DNA from 2 places in the Frankia sp. KB5 genome. Region 2 is predicted to be linked to the other one. Evidence: predicted binding sites of a transcription regulator. Region 2 holds the regulator's gene; the other holds the start of a gene.

Region 1 (4,198 bases), on a different contig from region 2:
GATCACCCGCCCCGCCTGCCGGGTCGTCTTCTCCCCCGCCCGGACCGTCTCCTCCCCCGCCCGGACCGTCTCCTCCCCCGCCCGGGCGGGGCTGATCCGGCTGCGTAAGCGAATATCCGGCGGTCTCGGGATACCCGGATGGACCTCTCGCGACCGGCCCGGCCTGCGGCATGGGGGGGTACGGGTGGCCGGGCTGATGCGGATAACCCGGCTGCACCGGCGGGCCGGGGTAACCCGGCTGCACCGGCGGGCCAGGGTAACCCTGCTGGACCGGCTGGACCGGGCCACCACGTCGCCTGCTCGCCACCTGCCGCGTGCCCAGTGGCCGATGCCGGCGCCACTGCCGCCGAACAGCCCAGAGGAGGGCCAGGGATGCGACGGCGCCGGCCGCCGGCGCGACGTCGTGGCCGGCGTCCAGCACCAGCAGGTAGAGGGCCATCAGCCCGCTGAAGACGTAGCCGGTGACGAAGAACGCGAAGGGCCGCAGGTTCAGCCGGCTCACCACATCCGTGTTCCGGAGCAGGATCGCCGGCACCAGCCAGATGAGGAAACCGAAGAAGAGCGCCGTAAGCGGCGCGAAAAACAGGTACCCGAGGAACGCTGCCATGATCAGAGGTCCGGCGGTCGTCGAGGGTCAGGCCGGGCCGGGAGCGGCGGGGACGTCTGCGCTGTGCGCCACCGTCGGGGTGCCGTCGAAGTACGGGCCGAGGGCGGCACGCCAGCGGACAAACCGCTCCGACTCCCGGAAGTTCGTCAGATGGGCGTCCAGGCTGTCCCACTCGACGAGCAGCACGAAACTCGACGGTGACTCGACCCCGCGGGTCATCCGCGCGGAACGACAGCCCGGCGTGCCGACGAGCTCCGCACGCACCCCGTGATACGCGGCGACGAAATCGTCCTCGCTGCCCGGTTTGATGTCGAACCGGGCAACTTCGAGGACCGCCCCGGCGGGCCGCCCGCCGTCCCGCCTCTCACTCGCCATGGATGATCCTGAAACTCATACCGCCCAGTCTGGCAGCATCGGGAGATCTGCGGTCCGCCAACATGAACCATGACCACGCCAAACACACCCGGGCACCCACCCGGGCCGCTGGCGGGCCGCTGGCGCTCTCCACCCGTGGGCCTCGTCCCGCTCCCGGGCCGAGAATTCAGTTCGCCATGTCGACGAACCGTGAGTAATGACCCTGGAAGGCGACGGTGACGGTGCCAGTCGGCCCGTTGCGGTGCTTGGCGATGATGAGGTCCGCCTCGCCGGCGCGCGCCGACTCCTTCTCGACCGTGTCCTCCCGGTACAGCAGGATCACCGCGTCGGCGTCCTGCTCCAGGCTTCCGGACTCGCGCAGGTCGGAGACCTGGGGACGCTTGTCGGCCCGCTGCTCGGAGGCGCGGTTGAGCTGGGAGATGGCGACCACCGGAAMGTCGAGCTCCTTGGCGAGCAGCTTCAGCGACCGCGAGATCTCGCTGACCTCCTGCTGACGGTTCTCCACCTTCTTGGGCGACGACATCAGCTGCAGGTAGTCGAGGATCACCAGACGCAGCTCGTTACGCTGCTTCAACCGCCGGGCCTTCGCCCGGACCTCCATCATCGTCAGGTGCGGGCTGTCGTCGATGAACAGCGGGGCCTCCGCGACCTCGCCTATCCGGCGGGCCAGGCGACCCCAGTCGTCGTCGGTGAGCCGGCCCGTGCGGATGTTCTGCAGGGACACCCGCGCCTCGGCGGACAACAGCCGCATGGTGATCTCCATGCGGCTCATCTCCAGCGAAAAGATGACCGACGCCATCCCGTTCTTGATCGACGCCGCCCGGGCGAAGTCCAGGCCGAGGGTCGACTTGCCCACGGCCGGCCTGGCCGCGACGATCCACAGCTGGCCGCCGTGCAGGCCGTTGGTCAGCTCGTCGAGGTCGACGAAACCGGTGGGCACCCCGGTCAGCGAACCGTCGTGCCCCTGGATGGACTCGATCTCCTCCAACGCCGGGTTGAGCAGCTCCCCCAGCGGCAGGTAGTCCTCGTTCGTCCGGCGCTCGGTCACCTCGTACACGGCCGCCTGGGCGCGGTCGACGACGTCGCTGACGTCCGGAGCCGCGCCGTAGGCGAGCTGCACGATGCGGGTGCCGGCCTCCGCGAGGCGGCGCAGGACCGCCTTCTCCGCGACGATACGGGCGTAGTACCCGGCGTTGGCCGCAGTGGGCACGCTCGAGATGAGGGTGTGCATGTAGGCCGGACCGCCCACCCGTTCGAGCAGATCTCGGYGGCTGAGCTCGGCGGCGACGCTGATGACGTCCGCAGGCTCCCCCCGGCCGTAGAGATCGCCGATGACCTCGTACACGAGGCCGTGCGCGGGACGGTAAAAGTCACCCGTCCGCAGGACCTCGACGACGTCGGCGATGGCGTCTTTCGACAGCAGCATGCCGCCGAGCACACTCTGCTCAGCGGGCAGGTCGTGCGGGGGAGTCCGGTCGAACTCTGCACTCCCACCGGAACCACGCGAGATCTCGGTGACGCTCACGACGCACCCTCCCGGGACTCCCGTAGACCCGTATTCGAACGTATGTTCGTACAGATCGGAACCGCTGTCAACGACCGCTCCGCCCCCGACCGGCCGGGGCTTCCAGCAGGGACCGAACGGGCGGCGCCCGGTGAGCCTCTCGCCGGGCGCCGCCCGCGTCACCGAAGGAGGCCTGGCCCGATCAGGCTAGAAGTACCTTCCTCGGCCTGGAGGGTCCGACCTTACGGACCGGCGGGCACACCCACCAAAAAGTTATCCACAGGCCCTTGTGGAAAAGCTGTGGGYAACCGGCCGAAACCTGGGGAGGACATCGGGACGGAAATCGGAAACCTGTGGACACCCGAGACCACAACCTCGACGAAACCTAGCTGGCAGGCGCCTRCATCCCGAGTGCCCTGTGGATGAGAAAAAGTTTCGGATCTGGTCGTCGCCCCTTGCCCCACACACAACGAACTCCCCTGGCCGACCACCTGAGACGGTCGGCCAGGGGAGCCCGTACAGCGAGCGCGGCGGTACAGCGGGAGAAACGGCGGATGCCACCCCGTCAGACCCGCCTGACCTCGGGCCCATCCGGCCGCGATCAGGCCCGCCCTGCCCTGGTCAGACCTGATCAGGCCTGCGTGACCTGGAGCTTCACGGTCGCGGTCACCTCGGGATGCAGATGCACGGCGACGGTGTAGGCGCCCAGGGACTTGATCGGCGTGGTGAGCTCGACGCGGCGCCGGTCGAGCTCGGGGCCACCCGCGGCGGTCACCGCCTCCACCACATCGGCCGCCGTCACGGAACCGAACAGGCGGCCTTCCTTGCCCGCCCGRCTGGTCAGCTCGACCTTGAGGCCACCGAGYTGACCGGCGATCTCCTGAGCGTGCCCGAGATCGCGAACCGCGCGGGCCGACCGGGCCCGCTTGATCTGCTCGACCTGACGCTCCGCGCCCTTGGTCGCGAGGATCGCGTACCGGCGGGGCACGAGGTAGTTACGCCCGTACCCGTTCGCGACCTCCACGATGTCACCCGGACTGCCGAGACCGGGGACCTCCTGGGTCAGGATGAGCTTCATTGCCACCCCCTACCGGGCCGAGGCGGTGTAGGGCAGCAGCGCCATCTCGCGGCTGTTCTTCACCGCCGTCGCCACGTCGCGCTGGTGCTGGCTGCAGTTACCGCTCACCCGACGGGCCCGGATCTTACCCCGGTCGGAGATGTACTTGCGCAGCAGCGAAGTGTCCTTGAAGTCGATGTAGTCGACCTTGTCCTTGCAGAAAACGCAAACCTTCTTCTTGGGCTTGCGCACGGCCGCCTTGGCCATGGGTGTGCTCCTACCTCGTTGTGTCGTTCGCGAGGACGACGACCGGCCGCTCAAAACGGTGGCTCGTCGGAGTAGCCGCCGGCCGGTTGCGACCAGGGGTCATCGATGGGTGCTCCACCACTACCGCCGCCGTAGCCGCCGCCGGCCGGAACGCCCGCGGGAACACCGGCAGGTGCGCCGGGGGRCGCGCCGGCAGGCGCGCCGTAGCCGCCTCCGCCCCCGTAACCGCCGCCACCACCGCCACGCGCGGCCTTGACGACCTTGGCGGTGGCGTAGCGCAGGCTCGGACCGATCTCGTCGACGTCGAGCTCGATCACGGTGCGCTTCTCACCCTCGCGGGTCTCGAACGACCGCTGCTTGAGGCGGCCGGTGACGATGACCCGAGCGC
Region 2 (4,198 bases):
GAGCCGTCCCGCCAGTTGGTCATGACGACGTCCCGGGACTCCCAGGTGACCTCGTCGTACGGGTGGACGCCGGCGGTGGTACGTGACCGCTGGATCTTCAACCCACTCGCTTTCGCCGCTGACCTGCTCGGCTTCGTGCCGCGGCTGTCGGTCATGACGCTCCTCGTCTTCACTCGTCAGCTTCAACCTTCAACAATGTGTTGTGGGCATCCCCGCCCCAGGCCGCAGCCAGTGGACGTCGGGACGGTGCGGGGCCGGACCTCGACGCACGGCGGTGCCCGCGGGGACGAGCACGCGCACGGCAAACACARGCACGGCGAACGGCACCAGCCAGGTCGAGCCGGGCCGCATGCGTGCCGTCCGGGAGGTCCGCGGTCCTCGCACGGCCGCGACGCGGGATGTCACCCGTCGCCGGCGGGACCGGGCCGGCACGGCGAGCCAGGGCGATGTATGACGCTTTCGGTCGAGCGGTCCCGGCCCTACCTGCTATGCACCTGCTGGGTGCCGATCACCGGCGAGACATCGACGGCGCCACGCGGGACCGGTCGTGCTGGTCCATCCCGCGTGGTGGGAGGTCCGGCGGCCTCGGAGCGCAACGCGGCGATCGCGGACTCGAAGTCAGTCAACGACTCGAAGGCCAGGTACACCGAGGCGAAGCGGAGATAAGCCACCTCGTCGAGCTCACGGAGCGGACCGAGGATCGCCCGGCCGATCGCCTCCGCGGGRACCTCCGCCGACCCCGACGAGCGGACGGCGTCCTCTACCCGCTGCGCCAGAAGCGCGAGATCATCATCCCGCACCGGCCGGCCCTGGCAGGCCTTGCGGACACCGGCGATGACCTTGGCCCGGCTGAACGGCTCGGCCGCCCCACTGCGCTTGCGAACCTGAAGGGACGCCTCCTCCATCGTAGTGAACCGGCGACCGCAGGACAGGCAGGACCGCCTGCGGCGGATCGCCGAACCCTCCTCGGCCTCCCGACTGTCAACGACGCGACTGTCCGGATGCCGGCAGAACGGGCACCGCACGCGCTACGCCTCCTTCGCCCGCGCCGGAGCCGACCGCCCCGGACCGGGGATGAGGGACACCGTTGAGGACCCGGCATCCACGCCGGACAGACCACCTTGTGGATGGACCGCCAGCTCCCCGCGGAAGACCTGTGGAACAACCTGTGGATGACTTACACCCCGGTAAGCACCAGATGTTGTGTCCAAGGTAGCGCACGGCCCCAGAGATGAGGACAGCACCCCCGTATGGTCCGTGTGGTCCGCATCGCACGTGGCACCGCACGTGGACGAAAGACGACGGTGCGCGAGAACCCTGCGCCGAGACACTCGTGGACCCGGGAAGCCGGGCGTCAGGGAAGGAGTAACGACTGGCCCGGGGCGATCAGTGGTGACCGCAGGTGGTTCAGCCGCATCAGCCGGTCCACCATGACCCGGGTGTCGGCGCTCTCGTCGAGCGCCACTGCCACCTCCCACAGCGTCTCCCCCGGCATGACCAGATGGTGCCGCGGCGCCTCCGCGGTATCCGGCCCGGCAATCGACACCCCAGGCATGATCATGATTGCTACCYCCACGACGACCGCCACGACGATCGATACCACCACCACCCGACCCCGCCGGGTCAGCCGGAGCGGCGGGGGTGCGGGCGGGCGACCCGGCGGGGGTGCGGGCGGGCGACCCGGCGGCCGATGACCCACCCGGTCCCTGGCCATCGACAGGTCGACGACCCGCGCCCTGTGTGCGGATCCCACGGCACCCTCCCGTTCCGACGACACCGAACACCGAAGATCGAACCTTCGTTCGATCGAACGCGTGGTCGATTGTCGCATCGGGAACCGGAAACCGCCAGGGACACGCTCGAACAGACGTTTGAGATTCTGCGACCCGCCGGTTACCGTCGAGTCGGTCGGGTGTGAACCGGGCGGTTTCCCCCGGTCACGGACGGCGGCGAGTCGGTGGGTGACCGCTTCCGGAGCGGGACGGTCCGCCGTGCGGTCGCCGGCCGGCCGGTGGCCGCACGGCGGAAGAAAAACGCGACGAGGAGAGCGGTAAGCGATGACTAGCCAAGGCAGGGGTACGCGCCGGGGCGGAACCCGCGGCAACGTGCGAGCCTTTCCCGAAGGCCCCACGGACGCGGGCCTGACCCCCCGGCAGCGCAGGGTGCTGGAGGTCATCCGGGCCGCGGTGGAGCGGCGCGGATATCCGCCCAGCGTGCGGGAGATCGGTGAGGCGGTCGGCCTCACCAGCACCAGTAGTGTGGCTCACCAGCTCAAGGTGCTCGAGGAGAAGGGCTACCTGCGGCGGGACCCGAACCGCCCGAGAGCGATGGAGGTGCTGACCGTCGAGCACCCCCGGCAACGCGCGGATGTGGGCGCGGGCGCGACGACGGTGGCGGGCACGATTCCCATCGTCGGTGAGGCGGCGCCGGGCACCACCGAAGGAAGCAAGTCGGACGCGGCCTACGTGCCGGTGCTGGGCCGGATCGCCGCCGGTGGCCCGATCCTGGCCGAGCAGGCGGTCGAGGACGTCTTCCCGCTACCCAGGGAGATCGTCGGCGAGGGCACTCTGTTCCTGCTCCGGGTCGTCGGCGACTCGATGATCAACGCGGCGATCTGCGACGGTGACTGGGTGGTCGTCCGCCAGCAGCCGGTCGCGGACAACGGGGAGATCGTCGCCGCAATGATCGACGGGGAGGCGACGGTCAAGCGTCTGCGGGTTCGGGACGGCAAGATCTGGCTACATCCGGAGAACTCGGCCTTCGCCGACATCCCCGGTGAGGATGCGACCATCCTCGGCCGGATCGTGGCTGTGCTCCGCAGGGTTTGATGTGGATCGGCCGGCCGCCCGGCGGGCGGCCGGCCGGGTTGCCTCGCGTCTGATCYCTCCTGGGCTCAGGCCCGGTAGGCGTGCAGCTCCGCCGCGAGTCCCGAGGAAACCCGGGCGGACAGCCGGGTACCGGTCTCGGTGTGCTCCATCGTGAGCACCTCGCCGTTCGCGTGCACCCGGGAGACCAAGTCGCCCCGGGTGTAGGGCACGAGCACGCGCATCTCCACGTCGGGATGCGGCACCCGGGCACAGAGCGCGTCGACCAGCGCGGCCAGCCCCTCGCCCGTGCGTGCCGAGACGAACACGGCGTCCGGGGCGAGCTGGCGCAACCCCGCGACGACCGTCGGCTCCACGGCGTCCACCTTGTTGACGACGATCAGCTCGGGAACGCCGCCCGCGTCGATGTCGTTGAGAACCTCGCGCACGGCGGAGATCTGCGCGGCCGGCTCCGGCGATGATCCGTCCACAACGTGCAGGATGAGATCGGCATCGGCGACCTCTTCCAGCGTCGAGCGGAACGCCTCGACGATCTGATGCGGCAGATGCCGGACGAATCCGACGGTGTCGGTCAGGGTGAAGGCCCGGCCGTCCGGCAGGGTCGCCCGCCGCACGGTCGGATCAAGGGTGGCGAACAGCGCGTCCTCGACCAGGACACCCGCGCCGGTCAGCCGGTTGAGCAGCGACGACTTACCGGCGTTGGTGTAACCGGCGATCGCCACGCTGGGGACCTCACCCCGCCGCCGGGCGGAACGCTTGGTCTCCCGCACGGTCGTCATCGCGGCGAGCTCGCGGCGCAACCGCGCCATCCTGGCCCGCAGCCGCCGACGATCGGTCTCGATCTTCGTCTCACCGGGACCACGGGTACCGATGGGCGCCCGGCCGCCGCCACTGGCCGCGGCCCGCGACATCGACTCACCCCACCCACGCAGCCGGGGCAGCATGTACTGCAACTGCGCGAGCTCGACCTGGGCCTTGCCCTCGCGAGAGGTCGCGTGCTGGGCGAAGATGTCCAGGATGAGGGCCGTCCGGTCGATGACCTTTACTTTGACGACCTCCTCCAGCTGCCGCAGCTGACCCGGGGTGAGCTCGCCATCGCAGACCACCGTGTCCGCGCCGGTCGCCGCGACGACCTCGGCGAGCTCGCGGGCCTTGCCCGAACCGACGTAAGTCGCGGCATCCGGCCGGTCGCGACGCTGCACGAGCGCGTCGAGCACCACCGAACCGGCGGTCGTGGCGAGCGCCGCGAGCTCCGCCATGGAGCTCTCGGCCGACCGCGGGGAACCCGACGTCCATACGCCGATGAGGACGACACGCTCCAGCCGCAGCTGCCGGTACTCGACCTCGGTGACGTCGTCGAGCTCGGTGGCGAG

Evidence for each region. The regulator LexA, encoded in region 2, represses DNA repair genes until DNA is damaged. The targets are predictions, from matches to a motif close to CGAACNNNNGTTCG.
Region 1: the regulator LexA is predicted to act here: its motif matches at 2,543-2,556, upstream of dnaB (replicative DNA helicase).

What each region holds. Positions count from the first base shown of each region.
Region 1 is NZ_MRUJ01000198.1:1,319-5,516, reverse strand. It holds gene KBI5_RS18145 (hypothetical protein) at 1-607, opposite strand, end outside; gene KBI5_RS18140 (antibiotic biosynthesis monooxygenase family protein) at 635-982, opposite strand; gene dnaB (replicative DNA helicase) at 1,149-2,507, opposite strand; gene rplI (50S ribosomal protein L9) at 3,118-3,564, opposite strand; gene rpsR (30S ribosomal protein S18) at 3,574-3,810, opposite strand; gene KBI5_RS18120 (single-stranded DNA-binding protein) at 3,861-4,198, opposite strand, start outside.
Region 2 is NZ_MRUJ01000107.1:15,275-19,472, forward strand. It holds gene KBI5_RS11980 (vitamin B12-dependent ribonucleotide reductase) at 1-155, opposite strand, end outside; gene nrdR (transcriptional regulator NrdR) at 480-1,025, opposite strand; gene KBI5_RS11990 (LysM peptidoglycan-binding domain-containing protein) at 1,355-1,753, opposite strand; gene lexA (transcriptional repressor LexA) at 2,058-2,828, shown strand; gene hflX (GTPase HflX) at 2,894-4,198, opposite strand, start outside.